Regions from separate parts of the Enterobacter sp. 6722112 genome, predicted to be linked through region 2. Evidence: predicted binding sites of a transcription regulator. Region 2 holds the regulator's gene; the other holds the start of a gene.
What was found. The regulator LexA, encoded in region 2, represses DNA repair genes until DNA is damaged. The targets are predictions, from matches to a motif close to TNCTGTATGTACATACAGNA.
Positions count from the first base shown of each region.

Region 1 (4,213 bases), 1.4 Mb from region 2:
CTTCCGCAATGTGCAGTACGCCCACGCCACGATGTTCATCACGCTGCTGGTGCTGCTCTGCTTCAATCTGCTGGGTGAAGGCTTTGAAGTGGCCCTTCCTCGCGTTATCGACACGCTAATCGGCTGCGCCATTGCCTGGGCGGCGGTGAGCTTTATCTGGCCGGACTGGCGTTTTCGTAACTTACCGCGCGTGTCCGACAGAGCAATGAACGCCAACTGCCGCTATCTGGATGCTATTCTTGAGCAATACCATCAGGGTCGCGATAACCGTCTGGCCTATCGGATTGCCCGTCGCGATGCGCATAACACGGACGCAGAGCTGGCTTCCGTTGTCTCGAATATGTCAACTGAGCCGCGCGCCACGGCAGAAATCCGGGAGACAGCCTTCCGCCTGCTGTGTCTGAACCACACGTTCACCAGCTATATCTCTACCCTTGGCGCCCACCGTGAGAAACTGACAAATCCGGGCATCCTGGCGCTGCTGGACGACGCCGTTTGCTACGTTGATGATGCGCTTCATCATCAACCTGCGGATGAGCCACGGGTTCACCAGGCACTGGATGAACTGGTGCAACGTATCGCACACCTTGATCCTGGCACCGACAACAAAGCTCCGCTGGTCCTACAGCAAATTGGCCTGCTTATCGCTTTGCTGCCGGAAATTTGTCGGCTGCGACAGAAGATCGCTACCTGGCGGAATGATGGCCCTGCGACTCAGGCAGCGCATTAAACCACTCCATAAGCTCCCGGCGAATATCCGCCGGGAGTGCCGCTTCATGTAACCCTTCGATGGCGCCTTCAAGCGCGAACAATACCCGGATACTCAGCGCTTTATTCTTAGAGCGCATTTTCAGCCAGCTCGTCTTCGCCCCCAACTGTCGTAGCGTCTCTTCATTGGTAATGCCCGCCTCCATAAGCAGGACCTCAATCTGAAAGGTCAGGTTCGGCAGATCCTTAAGCCGATTACGCTGATGGCGCTGGTAGCGCTCTTTCCTGGCGGCATCGAGCGCAAACGAGGAGAGCTGAAGCAGCTTTTCCCTGTTTTGCCACAGACCTTCATCCACACGGTAGTAATTAAGCAGCACTGGCCGTCCTCGTTTCATCAGGGTCAGAAAAGAGGAGGCGTTTTTTACACAGTATTTTGCACTTTGCTCACAGGCGCGAAGGTACAGCTCGCCGTCAGACACCATCGCGAACACCGCTTCATCCACGGCCAGGGTATAACCGCCAAACAGGGCGCGATGATGAATTTCGCCCAGCGGAGAGAGGTATTCTTGAGATTGATAAATCCGATCATAAGATATCTTTTTCATGATAATTCCATTAAAAATCATACAGTAAACACGATATTTCTTACTAACGGATCCGTTAGCAGGAAAATAGGCAACTTATTGCCGTTGGGCAAGATGATTTTTTCAGGTTCACCAGGAATGGATGAAATTTGCGAGTCGCTTTCCGAAAATGAGGTTGATCTTTATGCACACAGGGGTTACTGTATATCCATACAGTAACTACAGGGCTGGAATGAATATGTACACTTCAGGCTATGCAAATCACTTAACACCTTCCACTTCTGCCGCAGGCAATGCTGCGCAGAATTCTATCGGGCGTGTATCGACAGGGCTTATCAGTGAAGTGGTTTACCGTGAAGACCAGCCGCTGTTAACACAACTCTTACTCCTGCCGCTTTTGCAGCAGCTCGGGCAACAGTCTCGCTGGCAGCTCTGGCTGACGCCACAGCAAAAATTAAGTCGTGAATGGGTTCAGTCGGCTGGCCTGCCGTTAGCGAAGGTGATGCAGATTAATCAACTCTCCCCTTGCGATACGGTCGAGTCGATGGTCCGGGCATTACGTACCGGGAACTATAGCGTCGTGATTGGGTGGTTGCCGGAGGATCTGTCGCAAGAGGAACATTTGCGTCTGACTGAAGCGGCTGAAGAAGGTAACGCGATGGGTTTCATCATGCGGCCGGTTCGTGGAGATTCCTATCGCAGAGGACAACATCCCGGGCTAAAAATTCACTCAAATGTGTACCATTGAGTCATTTTAAGAGTTTTCCTGGAATTTTTTTCGACCGCAGTATGCAAAAAAAGTTCAACGCGCCAAAACTGCGGCAAGGCTTGTCTGACGCGGTTCTCGTTAATTTTACTGCACAAAATTCGTTCAAAAATTGTTAAATATTAGGTATACGGAACTTTTTTTTTCATATGCCTGACGGACTTCACACTTGTAAGTTTTCAGCTACGTTGTAGACTTTACATCGCCAGGGGTGCTCGGCCTAAGCCGAAGATATCGGTAGGTTTATATTTGACCACGCCCCCCGGTGAAGGATTTAACCGTGATTCCTCCGATGGAGATATTCATGGCAAATTTTGGATGATAACGAGGCGCAAAAAATGAAAAAGACAGCTATCGCGATTGCAGTGGCACTGGCTGGCTTCGCTACCGTAGCGCAGGCCGCTCCGAAAGATAATACCTGGTATGCAGGTGGTAAACTGGGCTGGTCTCAGTTCCATGACACCGGTTGGTACAACAGCAGCCTGAACAACGATGGCCCTACTCACGAGAGCCAGCTGGGTGCAGGTGCGTTCGGTGGCTATCAGGTTAACCCGTATGTTGGCTTTGAAATGGGTTACGACTGGTTAGGTCGTATGCCTTACAAAGGCGACAACGTAAATGGCGCTTTCAAAGCTCAAGGCGTACAGCTGACCGCTAAACTGGGTTACCCAGTAACTGACGATCTGGACGTGTACACCCGTCTGGGCGGCATGGTATGGCGTGCAGACTCCAGCAACAGCATCGCTGGTGACGACCACGACACTGGTGTTTCCCCAGTATTCGCTGGTGGTGTTGAGTGGGCAATGACCCGTGACATCGCTACCCGTCTGGAATACCAGTGGGTTAACAACATCGGTGACGGTGCTACCGTTGGCGTTCGTCCAGACAACGGCATGCTGAGCGTTGGTGTTTCTTACCGTTTCGGTCAGCAGGAAGATGCGCCAGTCGTAGCTCCAGCTCCGGCTCCAGCTCCAGAAGTACAGACCAAGCACTTCACTCTGAAGTCTGACGTTCTGTTCAACTTCAACAAAGCTACCCTGAAACCAGAAGGTCAGCAGGCACTGGATCAGCTGTACACCCAGCTGAGCAACCTGGATCCTAAAGACGGTTCTGTAGTGGTTCTGGGCTTCACCGACCGTATCGGTTCTGACGCTTACAACCAGGGTCTGTCTGAGAAACGTGCTCAGTCTGTAGTTGATTACCTGGTATCTAAAGGTATCCCAGCTAACAAGATCTCCCCACGTGGTATGGGCGAATCTAACCCAGTTACCGGTTCTACCTGTGACAACGTGAAACCACGCGCTGCACTGATCGACTGCCTGGCACCAGATCGTCGCGTAGAGATCGAAGTTAAAGGTATCAAAGACGTTGTAACTCAGCCTGCGGCATAAGTTATCGTCTTATAAAAAAACCCCGCGATGCGGGGTTTTTTATTATCTGAAGAAAAGTAAAAAGCTTATTTTTTACCTAACAGTGCCTGTAGATCGTTCTTCAGCGTCGACATCTGGCTGGCATACTTCTCTTTGTGCTCGGCATCTTCAATCAGCTGCACCACCGTTTCCGACAGGGTTTTCCCGCGCCGCTGCGCAAGCCCGGCCAGACGCTGCCAGACCATGAACTCCAGGTCGATGGATTTCTTACGGGTGTGCTGATGCTCGGCATTGAAATGCCGTTTACGACGAGCACGGATAGTTTGCTTCATCCGGTTTAACAAGGCCGGATTAATGTGTTTCTCAATCCAGCCGTTGACCTGTACCGGTTCGTTTTCGAGGGTCAGCAACATATCCACAGCTTCTTGTGCCGCGCTGGCTTCGATGTAGCAGGTGATCAGCTCCCCTTCACGGTGCTTTTTGACCAGGTACTTCCATTTCCAGCCGCTTTCGAGGTTTTCCAGTTGTTGATATTTCATTGCGATCTCAGTGTTACCGTGTAACTCTGTTCAGAATATCAGTTTTTTGGCAATCTGCTGAAAAGAAATCATATCCTGTGAAACGCCGCAGGCGATCCGCATGACGAAATCCCGAATCCTGATTGGGCAGAGTGCGCCGCTTACGGTATACTCCACGGTTTTACTTCTGACTAAAAAACATCAACTTTGACCATTACGAAACTTGCATGGCGTGACCTGGTTCCGGATACCGAGAGCTATCAGGAG
Region 1 covers NZ_JBZWGR010000007.1:1,413,403-1,417,615, reverse strand. Annotated here, with positions in the region: gene yccS (YccS family putative transporter) at 1-730, shown strand, start outside; gene AC4OVU_RS08165 (TfoX/Sxy family DNA transformation protein) at 687-1,313, opposite strand; gene sulA (SOS-induced cell division inhibitor SulA) at 1,531-2,040, shown strand; gene ompA (porin OmpA) at 2,397-3,449, shown strand; gene matP (macrodomain Ter protein MatP) at 3,515-3,967, opposite strand; gene AC4OVU_RS08145 (AAA family ATPase) at 4,154-4,213, shown strand, end outside.
Region 1: the regulator LexA is predicted to act here: its motif matches at 1,491-1,510, upstream of sulA (SOS-induced cell division inhibitor SulA).

Region 2 (4,213 bases):
GTGGTGTGGTGAAGGAAGAGTGTGCGGAAGGTGTGGAAGATATTATGCATACGCTGGCAGCCAGAATGGGCTTTGCGCTGCGCCATAACGTGATTGAAGCCCACGGCTTATGTTCTGCCTGCGTGGAGGTGGAGTCATGCCGCCATCAGGATGCCTGTCAGCACGATCACTCTATCCTGGTGAAGAAAAAGCCGCGTTAAAGCCAAAGAAAAAGGCGGCTCAGGGCCGCCCTTGGGGATAGTGCCGGTTACCAGCGGTAGTCGTTACGGGTTTCCCAGTCTTTGACTTCGTTTTCCGCCTGATCTTTTTCGTAACCGTAGCGCTCCTGGATTTTACCTACCAGCTGATCGCGCTTACCTTCAATGACGGTCATATCGTCATCTGTCAGCTTACCCCACTGTTCTTTCGCTTTACCTTTGAATTGCTTCCAGTTGCCGCCGATTTCGTCTTTATTCATAATCGTGTCCTCGTGTTAAGCGTCTATGAGTATCGTCCGCTTCGTTCTTTTCTGCTGGACGTGATTATTATTGTAGTTAAGGATTCGGCAGTTGTTTTTATATTCGGAATCTTTAACCGTTACGATATATCGTGCGGGGCTGGAAACCAGGTATTGTTTCGCCAGTGACGATGCCAGATAACGGCCAGCGAAAGGCCACGCAGTGAGAGAAACACCGCCAGCGCCAGCCACAGACCATGATTGCCGAGATACGGCAGGGTTAGCAGCGTCAGGCCGAACCCCGCCGCCGCGACGGCCATGCTGTTGCGCATCTCCGCCCCTCGCGTCGCACCAATAAACATGCCGTCCAGCAAATAGCACCACACGCCCACCACCGGTAATACTACCTGCCAGAGGATGTAGCGATCGGCCAGCTCACGTAGCGCGGGCAACGAGGTGAGTAGCGCGACAATATGCCCACCAAAACAGGCGTACACCAGAGCAAAGACCAGCGCTACCAGGCCCGCCTGACGACAGGCAGCACGCCAGACTTCACGTAACTGGCCGCTTTCACGCGCGCCATAGGCCTGCCCTGAATGCGCCTCCACGGCGTAAGCAAAACCATCCAGCGCGTAAGCGGTAAAGGTCAGTAATGTCATGAGCACTGCGTTGACGGCAACGATCTCAGGCCCAAGACGCGCACCAAAAACGGTTAATGCACCAAAGCAGAGTTGCAGCAGAAGCGAACGGAGCATGATGTCGCGATTAAGCGCCAGCAGCTTTCGAATGTTGCCGCGCCAGGCCGATTTCAGCAGATCCAGGGTGATACCGCGCATCGCCAGCACGCGCCAGACCATCCCCAAACCGATCAGCAGCGTACCGTACTCGGCAATCGCCGTGGCCAGCGCCGCGCCCCGGACGTTCATGTGCAGCCCCATCACCAGCCAGAGATCGAGCACAATGTTAAGCAGGTTGCCCACCACCAGCAGGATCACCGGCGCGCGGGCGTACTGCACGCCCAGCAGCCAGCCCAGCAGGACCAGGTTTGCCAGTGAAGCGGGCGCGCTGAGCCAGCGAATTTCGAGGAACCGCCGGGCCTGTTCCAGTACGGCATCGCTGCCGCCTACAATATGGAGCGCAAGATCAATCAGCGGCGTACGCAACAGAACGATTAACGCGCCGGCACCGAATGCCAGAATGAGCGGCTGAACCAGCGCACGCGCCAGACGCAGGGGATCTTTTGCACCATACGCCTGGGCCGTCAGGCCTGTCGTACTCATGCGCAGAAAAAGCAGCAGCATAAAGAGGAAGCTGGTCGCCGTTGCGCCGATCGCGACGCCGCCAAGATAAATCGGCGAATCGAGATGCCCGATAACCGCCGTATCCACCAGCCCCAGCAGAGGAACGGTAATATTGGAAAAAATCATCGGTAGCGCAAGACGCCACAACGCCTTATCGGCAGAAGTTAGCAATGCCATGGAAATTACCGGAATCAGAAAACAGGCCAGGCTGTAGAGGAACTACAGCCTGTCAGGAAGAGATTACAGCCATTCACCGTTGCGGATAACGCCGACCGCCAGCCCTTCAATAGAGAAGCTCTGCTCGCGGAGATCCACCACAATCGGGGAGAATTCATTGTTTTCAGGCAGAAGCTGCACGGTATTGCCTTGTTTTTTCAGGCGCTTAACCGTCACTTCATCATCAATGCGCGCCACCACGACTTGCCCGTTACGCACATCCTGCGTTTTGTGTACCGCCAGCAGATCGCCATCCAGAATACCGATATCTTTCATGGACATTCCGCTAACGCGCAGCAGGAAATCGGCGCTCGGCTTGAACATGCCTGGGTCAACCTGATAGTGCCCTTCGATGTGCTGCTGCGCCAGCAGAGGTTCACCTGCGGCAACGCGGCCCACCAGTGGAATACCGCTCTCTTCTTCCACAAGCAGACGAATGCCGCGTGAGGCGCCGGAAACAATCTCAATCACGCCCTTACGCGCCAGCGCTTTAAGGTGCTCTTCGGCAGCATTAGGAGAACGGAAGCCCAGACGCTGCGCAATTTCTGCACGCGTGGGTGGCATACCCGTCTGGCCGATATGATCCCGAATGAGATCAAACACCTCTTGCTGCCTGGTCGTTAACGCTTTCATACCGCCCCCTGGGTGTATATACAGTTATGCTGTGAGTATATACAGTCAAAGGCGATTTTGGAACCAAAAACTGCACAAAAAACCAGGGACTTAATTATTCCTCGAGGCTCATCGGAAATGCGACCAAAGCAGCGTGACCCAGGTGATCGCCGCAGTGATAATCGCCAGCAGTACGGCAGCGGAACCCATGTCTTTCGCCCGGCCAGACAGTTCATGGAATTCCGACCCGATTCGGTCAACAACGGCCTCAATAGCGCTATTCAGAATTTCCACTATCATCACCAGAAGGACAGATCCGATGAGCAGTACGCGGGTGATAGCATCAACATCAAGGAAGCAGGCGATGACAACGGCAACGATTGCGGCAACCGCTTCCTGGCGGAAAGCGGCTTCATTAACCCATGCCGCGCGGAAACCTTTCCATGAATAACCGGCAGCTTTAATGATTCGAGTTAACCCAGTGGTATTATTGGCCATTAAAAGAACCTTTTATGATAAATAGCGTCTGTAACTAAAGCCGCAGCGCGTTTTGCTGCAACCTGAAGTATGACGGGTAACAACAGAAATTTTGCGCGCTTTCTGTTATCCTTGCGCCGCAATTGCATTATTAACCAGAGGCTTTACATCGTTTATGTCCGGCTGGCCACGAATTTACTACAAATTACTTAATTTACCATTAAGCGTCCTGGTAAAAAGTAAGTCTATCCCAGCAGAACCTGCGCTGGAATTAGGGCTCGATACGTCGCGCCCTATTATGTACGTTTTGCCTTATAACTCGAAGGCAGACCTGCTGACGCTTCGCGCTCAATGTCTGGCGCACGATTTACCTGACCCGCTTGAACCGCTGGAAGTCGACGGTACGCTGCTGCCGCGCTACGTGTTCATCCATGGCGGGCCGCGCGTGTTCACCTATTACACGCCGAAAGAAGAGTCCATTAAGCTGTTCCATGATTACCTCGATCTGCACCGCAGCAACCCCGATCTGGATGTGCAGATGGTGCCGGTGTCGGTGATGTTTGGCCGTCGTCCGGGGCGCGAAAAAGGGGAAGAGAACCCGCCGCTGCGTATGCTCAACGGCATTCAGAAGTTCTTCGCCGTCTCCTGGCTGGGACGCGACAGCTTTGTCCGCTTCTCACCTTCCGTTTCACTGCGCCGCATGGCGGATGAACACGGCACTGACAAAATCATTGCGCAAAAGCTGGCGCGCGTTGCGCGTATGCACTTTGCACGTCAGCGTCTGGCGGCCGTTGGACCACGTCTCCCGGCACGTCAGGATCTGTTCAACAAGCTGCTGGCTTCCAAAGCGATTGCCCGTGCCGTAGAAGACGAAGCGCGCAGCAAGAAAATTTCGCACGAGAAAGCGCAGCAGAACGCGATAGCGCTGATGGAAGAGATCGCCGCGAATTTCTCCTACGAGATGATTCGCCTCTCTGACCGTATCCTTGGCTTCACGTGGAACCGCCTCTATCAGGGGATTAACGTCCACAACGCCGAGCGCGTACGTCAGTTAGCGCACGACGGCCACGAGATTGTCTATGTGCCCTGCCACCGCAGCCACATGGACTACCTGTTGCTCTCTTACGTGCTCTATCACCAGGGTCTGGTGCCGCCGCATATTGCTGCCGGT
Region 2 covers NZ_JBZWGR010000007.1:42,655-46,867, reverse strand. Annotated here, with positions in the region: gene zur (zinc uptake transcriptional repressor Zur) at 1-200, shown strand, start outside; gene AC4OVU_RS01615 (CsbD family protein) at 248-457, opposite strand; gene dinF (MATE family efflux transporter DinF) at 577-1,914, opposite strand; gene lexA (transcriptional repressor LexA) at 1,978-2,586, opposite strand; gene AC4OVU_RS01600 (diacylglycerol kinase) at 2,695-3,063, opposite strand; gene plsB (glycerol-3-phosphate 1-O-acyltransferase PlsB) at 3,218-4,213, shown strand, end outside.